Phaeacidiphilus oryzae TH49: one gene and its partner. The protein of the gene in region 2 interacts with the protein of the main gene of each other region in a pairwise test. Links are inferred from orthologs where the notes say so. Each region holds a gene or a part of one and is shown on either strand. Other genes may lie near its edges.

Region 1 (7,194 bases), 2.7 Mb from region 2 along the record:
GGCGGAGTGGGCCGGGGAGCAGGCGCCGACGGTGAAGGTGTCGCCGCACAGCACCTTCGGCCGCGCGCTCTGACCGGCGCCGGTACCGAGACCCAGCAGAGAGAACCGAGAGGCAGCCGCACTCGTTATGAGGCTCGTTTTCGCCGGCACCCCCGAGGTGGCCGTCCCCGCCCTGGAGGCGCTGATCGCCTCCGACCGGCACGAGGTGGCGGCCGTCGTCACCAGGCCCGACGCCCCCGCCGGGCGCGGCCGGCGGCTGGTCGCGAGCCCGGTCGCGCAGCGGGCCGAGGAGGCCGGCATCGAGGTGCTCAAGCCCAGGCGCCCGCGCGACCCGGAGTTCCTGGAGCGGCTGGCGCGGATCGCCCCCGACTGCTGCCCGGTGGTGGCCTACGGCGCGCTGCTGCCGCGGGTCGCGCTGGACGTCCCCCGGCACGGCTGGGTGAACCTCCACTTCTCGCTGCTGCCGGCCTGGCGCGGGGCGGCGCCGGTGCAGCACTCGCTGATGGCCGGGGACGCGGTCACCGGCGCCTCCACCTTCCAGATCGAGGAGGGCCTCGACTCCGGCCCGGTGTACGGGGTGGTGACCGAGGAGATCCGGGCGACGGACACCAGCGGGGACCTGCTGGGCCGGCTCGCGCAGTCGGGGGCGGGGCTGCTGGCGGCGACGATGGACGGGATCGAGGACGGCTCGCTGGTGCCGGTCGCGCAGCCCGCGGAGGGCGTCTCGCTGGCCCCGAAGATCAACGTCGAGGACGCCCGGGTGGACTGGACGGCTCCGGCGCTGCGGGTGGACCGCGTGGTGCGCGGCTGCACCCCGGCGCCCGGTGCCTGGACGGTGCTGCGCGGCGAGCGGGTCAAGCTGGGCCCGGTCCGGCCCACGCCGGAGCGCGCGGAGCTGGCGCCCGGCGAGATCGCGGTGCAGAAGAACACCGTGCGGGTCGGCACCGGCAGCCACGAGGTGGTGCTCGGCGAGGTGCAGGCGCAGGGCAAGAAGCGGATGTCCGCCGGAGACTGGGCGCGCGGGCACCGGATCGAGGCCGGGGAGCGCTTCGAGCCGGCGGACCCGGCGGCCCTCCCGGCGAGCGGTGAGGGTGTCAAGTGAGCAGCCCCGCAAGGCCGGTGAGGAAGCGTCCGGCGCGGCCGTACCGGCGGCCGAAGAAGGATCCGGCGCGGATGGTCGCCTTCGAGGCGCTGCGCGCCGTCGACGAGCGGGACGCGTACGCCAACCTGGTGCTGCCCGCGCTGCTGCGCGACGCCGAGCGGGACCATCCGGACTTCGACCGACGGGACGCGGCCTTCGCCACCGAGCTGGTCTACGGCTCGCTGCGGATGCAGGGCAGCTACGACGCGGTGCTCGCGGCCTGCGTCGACCGGCCGCTGCGCGAGGTCGACCCGCCGGTGCTCGACGTGCTGACGCTGGGCGCCCACCAGATCCTGGCGACCCGGATCCCCCCGCACGCGGCGGTCTCGGCGACCGTGGAGCTGGCCCGGGTGGTGCTCGGGGACGGCCGGGCCAAGTTCGTCAACGCCGTGCTGCGCAAGGTCACCGCGCACGACCTGGACGAGTGGCTGGAGCGGGTCGCGCCGCCGTACGAGGAGGACGCGGAAGACCATCTGGCCGTCCGGTACTCGCATCCGCGCTGGGTCGTGGGCGCGCTCTGGGACTCGCTGGGGGTCTGGCAGCCGGAGGAGTCCGGCCGGCGGGGCATCGAGGCGCTGCTGGCCGCGGACAACGCCCGTCCTGAGGTGACGCTGGTGGCGAGGCCGGGGCGGTCCACCACCGAGGAGCTGCGGGAGGCGCTGCCGGAGGACGCCACGGCGGACGGCCGCTGGTCGCCGTACGCGCTGCGGCTGGCGGAGGGCGGCGACCCGGGCGAGCTTGAGGCGGTCCGGGAGAACCGGGCCGGGGTGCAGGACGAGGGCAGCCAGCTGGTGGCGGCCGCGCTGGCGGCGGCCCCGCTGGGGCTGCCGCTCGAACCGCCGCTGGAGGGCGTGCCGGCCGGGACCGAGCGCTGGCTGGACGCCTGCGCGGGGCCGGGCGGCAAGGCCGCCCTGCTGGGGGCGCTGGCCGCGCGGCAGGGGGCGGCGCTGGTCGCCTCGGAGCGGCAGCCGCACCGGGCCCGGCTGGTCGCGCGGGCGCTGGACGGCAACCCGGGGCCGTACCAGGTGATCGTGGCGGACGGGACGCGGCCGGCCTGGCAGCCGGACTTCTTCGACCGGGTGCTGGTCGATGTGCCGTGCACAGGGCTCGGCGCGCTGCGGCGCCGGCCGGAGGCGCGGTGGCGGCGGCGGGCCGAGGACCTCCCGGGGTTCGGTCCGGTGCAGCGCGGGCTGCTGCGCGGTGCGCTGCGGTCGGTGCGGGTGGGCGGCCTCGTCGCGTACGCGACCTGCTCGCCGCATCTGGCCGAGACCAGGGCCGTGGTCCAGGACGTGCTGAAGGAGCTGGAACGGGACGGCGGCGGGGAGCGGGCCGTGGAGTGGGTGGACGCCCGGCCGCTGCTGCCGGAGGGGATGCCGGGGCTGGGCGACGGACCCGACGTGCAGCTCTGGCCGCACCTCCACGGGACCGACGCGATGTACCTGGCGCTGCTGCTGCGCACCCGCTGACGACACGGACGACTGGAAGACTGGATCCATGAGCACCGCACAGATCAACCCGAGCATCCTCTCCGCGGACTTCGCCCGGCTGGCCGACGAGGCGGCGGCGGTGCGGGGGGCCGACTGGCTGCACGTCGACGTCATGGACAACCACTTCGTGCCGAACCTGACGCTCGGGCTGCCGGTGGTGGAGTCCCTGCTGAAGGCGACGGAGACGCCGATCGACTGCCATCTGATGATCGAGGAGCCGGACCGCTGGGCGCCGCAGTACGCCGAGGCGGGCGCCGGCTCGGTGACCTTCCATGCGGAGGCGGCGGCGGCGCCGGTGCGGCTGGCGCGGGAGCTGCGGGCGCAGGGCGCGCGGGCGTCGATGGCGCTGAAGCCGGCCACGCCGATCGAGCCGTACGAGGACCTGCTGCCCGAGCTGGACATGCTGCTGGTGATGACGGTGGAGCCGGGGTTCGGGGGGCAGTCCTTCCTGGACATCATGCTGCCCAAGATCCGGCGGACCCGGGAGCTGATCGCCAAGCACGGGCTGGAGCTGTGGCTGCAGGTGGACGGCGGGGTCTCGGCCTCGACGATCGAGCGCTGCGCGGAGGCGGGGGCGGACGTCTTCGTCGCGGGGTCGGCGGTGTACGGCGCGGACGACCCGGCCGCGGCGGTGCGGGCGCTGCGCGAGCAGGCGCAGGGCGTGGTGGACGCCTCGTCCTGGGGCTGCGCCCACTAGCTCTCCGCCCGGCGGCGGACGGCGGCCGCGGCCCTGGCTGGACGATCGTCCAAGCCGGCCGCCGCGATCCGCCGCCCGGGTTGGCGGTAGCTGCAACAATGCCGGGCGAACTGGTTTTCACCAGGTGTTTCGGCGAGAATCGTCGGTTGGGTGCGGGCGCCCGGCAGACCGGAAGCGTCCGGCATCCGACGCACCGTCATCCAGCAGAGAGCCCGTCCATGCGCTTCCTGAACGACCTTCAGCCGGCTTACGACCTGACCTACGACGACGTGTTCATGGTCCCCAGCCGGTCGGCCGTGGGTTCCCGCCAGGCGGTGGACCTGTCCACCACCGACGGCACCGGGACCACAATTCCGCTCGTGGTCGCCAACATGACCGCGATCGCCGGGCGCCGGATGGCCGAGACGGTCGCCCGCCGCGGCGGCATCGTGGCCATCCCGCAGGACATCCCGATCGAGGTCGTGGCCGAGGTCATCGCCTGGGTGAAGGCCCGCCACCTGGTCCACGACACCGCCATCACGCTGGCCCCCACCGCCACCGTCGCGGAGGCGCTCTCCCTGCTGCCCAAGCGCGCCCACGGCGCCGTGGTCGTGATCGACGAGGTCGGCCGGCCGGTCGGGGTGGTCACCGACTCCGACTGCCAGGGCGTGGACCGGTTCACCAACCTCTCCGAGGTGATGTCCCGCGACCTGCTGCTGCTGGAGGAGAGCATCGACCCGCGGGACGCCTTCGACCGGCTGACCGAGGCGCATCGCCGGCTGGCGCCGGTGGTGGACGGGGACGGCCGGCTGGTCGGCATCCTGACCCGGAAGGCCGCCCTGCGCGCCACCCTCTACACCCCGGCCGTGGACGACGCCGGGCGGCTGCGGATCGCCGCCACCGTGGGCATCAACGGCGACGTGGCCGGCCGGGCCAAGGCGCTGGTCGAGGCGGGCGCGGACGTGCTGGTGGTGGACACCGCGCACGGCCACCAGGAGTCGATGATCAGCGCGCTGAAGGCGGTCCGGGCGCTGGACCCCGGGGTGCCGGTGGTGGCCGGCAACGTGGTCTCCGCGGCCGGTGTGCGCGACCTGGTGGAGGCCGGGGCGGACATCATCAAGGTCGGCGTCGGCCCGGGCGCGATGTGCACCACCCGGATGATGACCGGCGTCGGCCGGCCCCAGTTCTCCGCGGTGCTGGAGTGCTCCGCCGAGGCGCGGCGGCTCGGCCGCCACGTGTGGGCGGACGGCGGCGTCCGGCACCCCCGGGACGTCGCGATGGCGCTGGCCGCGGGCGCGTCCAACGTGATGATCGGCTCCTGGTTCGCGGGGACCTACGAGTCCCCGGGCGACCTGCAGTCCGCGGCCGACGGCCGGCTCTACAAGGAGAGCTTCGGGATGGCCTCCGCGCGGGCGGTCCGCAACCGCACCTCCGAGGAGTCGGCGTACGACCGGGCCCGGAAGGCGCTGTTCGAGGAGGGGATCTCGACCTCGCGGATGTTCCTGGACCCGGAGCGGCCGGGCGTCGAGGACCTGATCGACTCGATCGTCTCGGGTGTCCGCAGCAGCTGCACCTACGCCGGGGCGGCGAGCCTTGAGGAGTTCCACGAGAAGTCGATCGTCGGGATCCAGAGCGCGGCCGGCTACGCCGAGGGCAAGCCGCTGCACGCGAGCTGGTAGCCGAGCCGAGCCGCCTCCGAGCCGCTACCGAGCCGCCTACGGGGCGCCGTCCGGCCCGCCGCCGGCGGCTCTCCCGCCGTAGGCGGCCGGGCGCGCGGTTCCCCGCGCCCCTGATGTGCCCGGCCCTTCGGGCCGCACATCAGGGCGTCCCCTCAGCGCAGCGGCGTCAGCAGGCAGCGGCTGATCAGGCCGACGGAGTCGGAGAGGGCGTCCGCGGTGGCGGCGTAGGCCTCCGGGCGGGAGCGGAGCTCCCACAGGGCGTGCGCCGACGCCCACGCCGCGTCCCGCGCGCGGTCGATGGACCAGCAGCCCAGCAGGTGTAGCAGCGGCTCGTCCGGGTCGTCGCCGTGCCCGGCGGGCGCCAGCTCCTCGCGGGCCTTCTCCTCGACCTCGGCGAGGACGTCGTTGACCCGGTGGAAGTCGGCCGACATGTCGTGCAGCGCCCGCCCGGTGCGCGCGCAGGTGTCCAGCAGCGCCAGCGGCAGGTCGTGCTCGATGTGGGCGTTCATCCCGGCCAGCGCGAACTGGATCGGCCGGATCCCCGGGTGCCGGCGCAGCGCCAGCAGCGGGCGCCAGCAGGCCGGCGCCGGGCGGGCGTCCAGGGCGTCGAGGAAGCGGTCGGCGAAGAGCACGGCCAGCACTCCGGTGGCCTCCGGGTCCTGGAAGTACCGGGTGAGCCGCAGATGCCGGTCCACGGCCTGGGTGACGACCAGGTACATCCGCGCGAAGACGGCCACCCCGTCGCCGGGCGGCGGGGTGGCCGCGAGGGTGCGCAGTGCGCCGATGGCGGGCGCCAGGGGCGCGGTCACGGTGGCCATGGGACGAATCCTGACATGTCGTCACCCACCGTGCCATCACTCGCCGGTGGTCACTCGACGGCGGGTCGCTCCCCGTCCGCCGCGGCTCGGACGGCCTTGAGGATCCCCTGGTATCCGGTGCAGCGGCAGAGGTTGCCGGAGAGCGCCTCCCGGATCTCCTCGTCGGTGGGGTGGGGGTTCCGCTCCAGCAGGGCGGTGGCCGAGACCACGAACCCCGGCGTGCAGAAGCCGCACTGCAGCCCGTGGTGGTCGCGGAAGGCGGCCTGGACGGGGGAGAGCGCGCCGTCCTCGCCGGTCAGCCCTTCCACCGTGGTCACCTCGGAGCCGTCCGCCTGCACCGCGAAGACCAGGCAGGACCGGACGGCCTCGCCGTCCAGCAGCACCGTGCAGGCGCCGCAGACGCCGTGCTCGCAGCCCAGGTGGGTGCCGGTCAGGTGGTGGTCGGTCCGCAGGTGGTCGGCGAGGGTGCGCCGGGGCGGCACCCGCGACGGCCGCTTCACTCCGTTGAGCGTCAGCTCGATCCCGATCTCGACCTCAGTCACCGCTCGCCTCCCGTACGGCCTTCTGCCAGGCGCGGGCCACCATGGCCGCCCCCACGCGCTTCCGGTACTCCGCCGTTCCGTGGAGGTCGGAGGGGACGGAGTCGAGCTCCGCCACCCCGATCCGGCCGACCTCGGCCGCCGCCGCGTCGGATCCGCCGCCCGCGACCGCCGTCCCCGCGACCGCCCGCTCCGCCGCCGTGGCCCGCTGGGCCGCCGGGCCGAGGCCGAACAGGCCGATTCCGCAGCGCGCCACCCGCCCCTGCGGGTCCAGCTCGATCGCGACGGCCGCGCCCGCGATGGCGAAGTCCCCCCGGCGGCGGGCGAACTCCTCGACCGCGTAGCCGCAGCGGGGGCCCGCCACCGGGAAGCGGACCCCGGTGAGCAGCTCGTCCTCGGCGAGCCCGGTGGTCCACATGCCGGTGAAGAAGCCGGCCGCGGGGAGGGTGCGCGTCCCGCGCGGTGAGGCCGTCTCCAGCTCGGCGTCCAGCGCCAGCGCGACCGCCGGGTACTCGGCCGCCGCGTCCGCGTGCGCCAGCGAGCCGCCGACGGTGCCGCGGTTGCGGATCTGGAAGTGGCCGATCAGCGGGGTGGCCCGGGCCAGCAGCGGCACCCGCTCGGCGATCTCGGCGGACCGCTCGACGGCGGACTGGGTGGTGGCCGCGCCCACCCACATGCCGCCCTCCCGCTGCTCGAACCCCCGGATCCCGGCCACCTTTCGCAGGTCGACCAGGTGGGGGAAGGCGGTCAGCCGCAGGGCGAGCATCGGCACCAGGCTCTGCCCGCCGGCGATGGCCTTGGCCTCGTCGCCGAGCTCGGCGAGGAGCGAGACGGCCTCCTCGACGCTGGTCGGG
Region 2 (7,115 bases):
CGGCCCCCGGCGCCCCGGCGCGCGGGGGGTCCGTCCACGGCAATCCGCCGGGACCGCGCTCCGGCGGCGGCCCCGCCCTCCACGGCGCCCGCAAGGACGAGCCGGCCGCCCGGCTGAACCCGAAGTACCTCTTCGAGACCTTCGTCATCGGAGCGAGCAACCGCTTCGCCCACGCGGCCGCGGTCGCCGTCGCCGAGGCCCCGGCCAAGGCCTACAACCCGCTCTTCATCTACGGCGAGTCCGGCCTGGGCAAGACCCATCTGCTGCACGCCATCGGGCACTACGCCCGCAGCCTCTTCCCCGGCACCCGGGTCCGCTACGTGAGCTCCGAGGAGTTCACCAACGAGTTCATCAACTCGATCCGGGACGACAAGGGCGACGGCTTCCGGCAGCGCTACCGCGACATGGACATCCTGCTGGTCGACGACATCCAGTTCCTGCAGAACAAGGAGTCGACGCAGGAGGAGTTCTTCCACACCTTCAACACCCTCCACAACGCGGACAAGCAGATCGTGATCTCCTCGGACCGGCCGCCCAAGCAGCTGGTCACCCTGGAGGACCGGTTGCGCAACCGCTTCGAGTGGGGCCTGATCACCGACGTCCAGCCGCCCGAGCTGGAGACCCGGATCGCGATCCTGCGGAAGAAGGCGATCCAGGAGCAGCTGAACGCGCCGGCTGAGGTGCTGGAGTTCATCGCCTCCCGGATCTCCCGCAACATCCGGGAGCTGGAGGGCGCCCTGATCCGGGTCACCGCCTTCGCCAGCCTCAACCGGGCGCCGGTCGACCTCCAGCTCACCGAGATCGTGCTGAAGGACCTCATCCCCGGCGGGGAGGAGGCCAGCCCGGACATCACGGCGGCCACGATCATGCAGCAGACCGCCGCCTATTTCGGGCTGACCGTGGAGGACCTCTGCGGTTCCTCGCGGAGCCGGGTGCTGGTGACGGCCCGCCAGATCGCCATGTACCTGTGCCGGGAACTCACCGACCTCTCGCTGCCGAAGATCGGCGCGCAGTTCGGCGGCCGGGACCACACCACGGTGATGCACGCGGACCGGAAGATCCGCACGATGATGGCCGAGCGCCGGTCGATCTACAACCAGGTCACCGAGCTCACCAACCGCATCAAGAGCTAGCCGCCGGGCGAACCGCCGCCGGTATTGCCGGCGCAGGGCCCGGAACGAGGCGTCCTCCTCGTTCCGGGCCCTTTTTCGGCTTCCGCCGCGGCCGCGGGCCGATCGAATGCAACTCCGAGAGCCTGCGGGGAATCGAACTGGGCCCTGCGCGGGGCGGACAATCCACAGGATCGAACGGATCCGTTCCTCCACACCCTGGGGAACACCGGGAAGCCCCGAAGTTGTCCAGAATCGTTCCACAGGCCGCTGGTTTGCGGGACCATCGATGCAGCTCAAGACCCTGTGGACTTGTGGGCAAAAGTTATCCACAGGATGTGGACCGTGGATTCGAACCCCTGAGCGGACTCTGAGTTGTCCACCGCCCGTCCCCAGGTTTGGTAAGTTTTCCCCAGGCTTTCCACAGTCGGGTCCACAGTTCGGCAACAAGAAACGCCCCATCACCTCTGCGTGTGAGAAGCGGCACACCGAAGTTCACGCATGCCCTGGGGACAACCGGGGGAAAATCTGGGGACGGAGCTGGGGACAACCTGGGGACAGTCGAGGGCCCCCTGTGGGAAAACGAACCCCATCCACAGAAGAGCGGGGTTTTCCACCTCTCCGCCCACAGCCCGCGGTGGACAAAAAAGCCGGGCTGACCTGCGGTGGAACCGGTTATCCACGGTATCCACAACACCTATTACTACTCCCCCAGAGATCTATCCCGGACTTTCAGCTAACAGGGGGCGGGGCGCCGAGCTGTGGATGACGGCTCGTCGTGGTCGATCAGACGTTCTTCTCCCCTTCGACCCCGGCTGTCGGTGGAGTACGTCAGACTGTTCCCCGGCAACTGGAAGACGACACACAGGTCGGTACAGCGGCGGGAGCCGGTGGAAGCAGCGGGAGGCGGTGTCCGGTGAAGTTCCGGGTGGAGCGTGACGTACTGGCGGAGGCGGTGGCCTGGGCCGCCCGCAGCCTCCCGGCACGGCCGCCGGTGCCGGTCCTCGCGGGCCTGCTGCTGACGGTCTCCCAGGGCGAGTCGGCCCAGGGGCAGGAGGGCTCCCTGAGCCTCTCCGGGTTCGACTACGAGGTCTCGGCCCGGGTCGCGGTCGAGGCCGAGGTGGAGGAGGCCGGCACGGTCCTGGTCTCCGGCCGCCTGCTGGCCGACATCTCCCGGGCCCTCCCCAACCGGCCGGTGGAGATCTCCACAGACGGTGTACGGGTCATCGTGGTCTGCGGCAGCTCGCGATTCACACTCCCCACCCTGCCTGTGGAGGAGTACCCGGCGCTGCCCCAGATGCCCACCGCCACCGGCGAGGTCGCGGGGGACGTCTTCGCCGCCGCGGTCGCCCAGGTCGCCGTCGCCGCCGGACGGGACGACACCCTCCCGGTGCTCACCGGCGTCCGGGTGGAGATCGAGGAGGACCGGGTCACCCTGGCCGCCACCGACCGCTACCGCTTCGCCGTCCGCGAGCTGCTGTGGAAGCCGGAGCAGCCGGGCCTGAACTCGGTGGCCCTGGTGCCCGCCAAGACCCTGCAGGACACCGCCAAGTCGCTGGCCGGCGGCGGCGCCGGGGAGAACGTCTCGATCGCGCTGGCCGGCACGGAGGGCGACGGCGAGGGCCTGATCGGCTTCGAGGGCGCCGGCCGCCGCACCACCACCCGGCTGCTGGACGGCGAGTTCCCCAAGTTCCGCAGCCTCTTCCCGACCGAGTTCAACTCGATGGCGGTGATCGAGACCGCGCCGTTCGTCGAGGCGGTCAAGCGCGTCGCGCTGGTCGCGGAGCGGAACACCCCGGTGCGGCTGAGCTTCGAGCAGGGCGTGCTGACCCTGGAGGCCGGCTCCGGCGACGACGCGCAGGCCACCGAGCGGGTGGACGCGGACCTGGAGGGCGACGACATCTCGATCGCCTTCAACCCGGGCTACCTCCTGGAGGGCCTGTCCGCGATCAACGCCCCGTTCGCCCAGTTCGCGTTCACCACCTCGACGAAGCCGGCCCTCCTCAGCGGCAAGCCCGCCGCCGACGCCGAGGCGGACGAGACGTACAAGTACCTGATCATGCCGGTGCGGCTGTCCAGCTGAGCCGAGGGCGGGGCGCCCGGCGCTCCGCCCGACCGGACCCGTCGGCAGGCTGCCCCCGCAGGCCCGGGCGTACGCTCGGTGTCGCGCGGCAAGGGCGCCGCCGCCAAGCCACGTAGGTACACACGTTAGGACTCCCGATCATGGAGCTCGGCCTCATCGGTCTCGGCAAGATGGGCGGCAACATGCGCGAGCGGCTGCGCCGCGCAGGGCACACCGTCATCGGCTACGACCGGAACCCGGACGTCACGGACGTCGCAAGCCTCAAGGAGCTGGTGGACTCGCTCGCCGCTCCCCGGGTGGTGTGGGTGATGGTGCCGGCCGGCGCTCCGACCCAGCAGACCGTCGACGAGCTCGGCGAGCTCCTCTCCCCCGGTGACACGGTGGTCGACGGCGGCAACTCCCGCTGGACGGACGACGAGAAGCACGCCGAGGAGCTGGGCACGAAGGGCATCGGCTTCGTCGACTGCGGCGTCTCCGGCGGAGTCTGGGGCCTGCAGAACGGCTACGCGCTGATGTACGGCGGGGACTCGGCGCACGTCGCCAAGGTCCAGCCGATCTTCGACGCCCTGAAGCCCGAGGGCGAGTACGGCGCGGTCCACGCCGGCCGGGTCGGCGCCGGGCACTTCGCCAAGATGGTCCACAACGGCATCGAGTACGCCATGATGCAGGCCTACGCCGAGGGCTGGGAGCTGCTGGAGAAGGTCGACTCGGTGACCGACGTCCGCGAGGTCTTCCGCTCCTGGCGGGAGGGCACCGTCATCCGCTCCTGGCTGCTGGACCTGGCGGTGGACGCCCTGGACAAGGACGAGCACCTGGACGGCCTGCGCGGCTACGCGGCCGACTCCGGTGAGGGCCGCTGGACGGTCGAGGCGGCGATCGACAACGCCGTCCCGCTGCCCGCGATCACCGCCTCGCTCTTCGCCCGCTTCTCCTCCCGCCAGGAGGACTCCCCGTCGATGAAGATGATCGCCGCGCTGCGCAACGAGTTCGGCGGCCACGCCGTCGAGAGCAAGAAGTAAGCAGCAGGCACCGAGCCACCCACCGGGAGGGAGCGCGGCCGGCCCGCGCAACGCCGTATGCATGTCGCGCATCTGTCGCTGGCCGACTTCCGTTCCTACGCCCGGGCCGAGGTTCCGCTCGGCCCGGGCGTGACCGCCTTCGTCGGGCCCAACGGCCAGGGCAAGACCAACCTGGTCGAGGCCGTGGGCTATGTCGCGGCGCTGGGCAGCCACCGGGTCGCGGGGGACGCCCCGCTGGTCCGGCAGGGCGCCGAGCGCGCGGTGGTGCGGGCGGCGGTGGTCCGGGACGACCGGCAGACCCTGGTGGAGCTGGAGCTCAACCCCGGCAGGGCCAACCGGGCCCGGATCAACCGCTCGGACAACGTCCGCCCGCGGGACGTCCTCGGCCTGCTGCGCACGGTGCTCTTCGCGCCGGAGGACCTGGCCCTGGTGAAGGGCGATCCGGGGGACCGGCGGCGGTTCCTGGACGATCTGCTGGTGGCGCGGGCGCCCCGGCTGGCCGGTGTCCGGCAGGACTACGAGCGGGTGCTCAAGCAGCGGAACGCGCTGCTGAAGAGCGCCGCCACGGCCCGCCGGGCGGCCGGCCGCTCGGTCGACCTCTCCACCCTGGACGTCTGGGACGACCATCTGGCCCGCTCCGGATCCGAGTTGACGGCCCGTCGGCTGGAGCTGGTGGCGGCGCTCGGCCCGCTGGTCTCCCGGGCGTACGCCGAACTGGCCGGGCCCGGCGCGGAGACCGTGCTGGAGTACCGCTCCTCGGCGCTGCCCGAGGGCGAGTCGGCGGCCGCCGCGCCCAAGGACGCCGCCGAGGCGCACCGGCTGCTGCTGGAGGCGCTCGGCCGGTCCAGGAAGCAGGAGCTGGAGCGGGGGGTGACCCTGGTCGGCCCGCACCGCGACGACCTGACGCTCCGTCTGGGCACCCTGCCGGCCAAGGGGTACGCGAGCCACGGCGAGTCCTGGTCGTACGCGCTGGCCCTCCGGCTCGCCTCGTACGAGCTGCTGCGGATCGACGAGCTCGGCCCGGAGGCGGCGCGGACCGCGGACGGGTCGCTGCCCGAGGGGCCCGGCGGCCCGGTGCTGATCCTGGACGACGTCTTCGCCGAGCTGGACTCCAAGCGCCGGGAACGGCTGGCCTCGCTGGTCTCCGGCGGGGAGCAGGTGCTGGTCACCGCCGCGGTCCCGGAGGACGTCCCGGCGCAGCTGTCCGGTGTGCGCTTCTCGGTGCGCGACGGCCTGGTGGAGCGGGTGGACTGATGGACGGTCAGCAGATTCCGGCCGGAGGGTCCGGCGGGGAGTCCGGAGGAGAGCCCGGCGGGGCCGGGGCCCCGGAGGAGGAGCGGAAGCCCACGCCCGAGCTCTCCGGCGTCGACCTGGCGCGGGTCGCCCTCCGCGCGGCGAAGGAGCAGGCCAGGCAGCGCGGCGAGCAGGTCCGGCAGAAGAAGGAGGCCCGCCGGAACGGGCTGCGCAGCGGCGCCCGCGCGGACGGCCGGGACCCGCAGCCGCTGGGTGCGGCGATCGGCCGGCTGATCACCGAGCGCGGCTGGGAGGCCCCGGCCGCGGTCGGCGGCGTGATGGGCCGCTGGCCGCAGATCGTGGGCCCGGATGTGGCGGCGCACTGCGCGCCGGAGCACTACGCGGAGGAGGAGCGGGTGCTCACCGTGCGCTGCGACTCGACGGCCTGGGCGACGCAGCTGAGGCTGCTGGCCCCTCAGCTGGTGGCCCGGCTGAACGCGGATCTGGGCCATGGCACGGTGAAGCTGATCAAGGTGCTCGGCCCGGCCGGGGCCCCGCGCCGGCACGGCCGGCTGCGCGCCCCCGGAAGCAGCGGACCCGGCGACACCTGGGGCTGACGGGGCCGCTGCTCCGGCAGCGCCGCGGGTGGGGGTCTCCGGCCGCGTGTGCGGATCCGCTGAGTGCCGATGTGAGCGCGTTTCGCCCCCCGGCCGCGTATGGGGTCATGGGCAGAGGGGATTGCGAGCGGCACAAAGCGGCTCAGGGGCTGCCAAAGGCCCATCACCGTCGGCGGTACCGGTAGACTGAGGGTGCTACCGCCGCTTGCGGTGACTGAGTCGAGTGCCGAGGCCGCTCCGGGCCCCCAGATGAGGAACGGATGCGGCCCGAGCTGTGCCAGAAAGGGCGCTTCGTGGCCGATTCCGGCAACCCCAACCAGAACCCTGTTGACCCCGCCGACCCCGAGGACGCCGCTGCGAGCGGCGCGGCGCACGCGGTGACCGAGCCAGTCGCCGAACCGTCGTACGACGCCAGTGCGATCACCGTGCTCGAGGGCCTGGATGCCGTCCGCAAGCGTCCGGGCATGTACATCGGTTCCACCGGTGAGCGCGGCCTCCACCACCTGGTGTACGAGGTCGTGGACAACTCCGTGGACGAGGCCCTGGCGGGTCACGCGGACACCATCGACGTGACCATCCTGCCGGACGGCGGCGTCCGGGTGGTGGACAACGGCCGCGGCATCCCGGTGGGCATCGTCCCCTCCGAGGGCAAGCCGGCCGTCGAGGTCGTCCTCACGGTGCTGCACGCGGGCGGCAAGTTCGGCGGCGGCGGCTACGCGGTCTCCGGCGGCCTCCACGGTGTCGGCGTGTCCGTGGTGAACGCCCTCTCCACCAAGGTCGCCGTCGAGGTCAGGACGGACGGCCACCGCTGGACCCAGGACTACAAGGCGGGCACGCCCACGGCGCCGCTGAAGAAGAACGAGGAGGTCGAGGAGACCGGCACCTCGGTCACCTTCTGGGCCGATCCGGAGATCTTCGAGACCACCGAGTACTCCTTCGAGACGCTCTCCCGGCGCTTCCAGGAGATGGCCTTCCTCAACAAGGGCCTGACCATCAAGCTGACCGACGAGCGGCCCGACCACGTCGCGGAGGACGGCAGCCCGGTCTCGGTGAA

The links.
Region 1: the proteins of dnaN (region 2) and rpe interact in binary tests that used the Escherichia coli proteins (3 or more experiments, as listed by UniProt). The link is inferred for Phaeacidiphilus oryzae TH49 from one-to-one orthologs.

The regions. Positions count from the first base shown.
Region 1 is NZ_JQMQ01000005.1:888,393-895,586, reverse strand. What follows is about bases 1,560-4,480. They hold rpe (ribulose-phosphate 3-epimerase), read left to right. Parts: upstream 1,560-2,635; coding sequence 2,636-3,325; downstream 3,326-4,480. Other genes in these bases: BS73_RS08355 (GuaB1 family IMP dehydrogenase-related protein), read left to right, coding at 3,544-4,480; BS73_RS08365 (RsmB/NOP family class I SAM-dependent RNA methyltransferase), read left to right, coding at 1,560-2,607. Outside these bases: def (peptide deformylase), read left to right, coding at 1-73; fmt (methionyl-tRNA formyltransferase), read left to right, coding at 128-1,102; more of BS73_RS08365, read left to right, coding at 1,099-1,559; more of BS73_RS08355, read left to right, coding at 4,481-4,983; BS73_RS08350 (DUF5995 family protein), read right to left, coding at 5,136-5,801; BS73_RS08345 ((2Fe-2S)-binding protein), read right to left, coding at 5,852-6,343; BS73_RS08340 (FAD binding domain-containing protein), read right to left, coding at 6,336-7,194. UniProt on the Escherichia coli protein: Catalyzes the reversible epimerization of D-ribulose 5-phosphate to D-xylulose 5-phosphate.
Region 2 is NZ_JQMQ01000005.1:3,560,357-3,567,471, reverse strand. Bases 1,267-4,108 are described here. They hold dnaN (DNA polymerase III subunit beta), read left to right. Parts: upstream 1,267-2,025; coding sequence 2,026-3,192; downstream 3,193-4,108. Other genes in these bases: gnd (phosphogluconate dehydrogenase (NAD(+)-dependent, decarboxylating)), read left to right, coding at 3,333-4,108. In the rest of the region: chromosomal replication initiator protein DnaA, read left to right, coding at 1-1,133; more of gnd, read left to right, coding at 4,109-4,211; DNA replication/repair protein RecF, read left to right, coding at 4,269-5,465; BS73_RS19575 (DUF721 domain-containing protein), read left to right, coding at 5,465-6,061; gyrB (DNA topoisomerase (ATP-hydrolyzing) subunit B), read left to right, coding at 6,322-7,115. UniProt on the Escherichia coli protein: Confers DNA tethering and processivity to DNA polymerases and other proteins. Acts as a clamp, forming a ring around DNA (a reaction catalyzed by the clamp-loading complex) which diffuses in an ATP-independent manner freely and bidirectionally along dsDNA.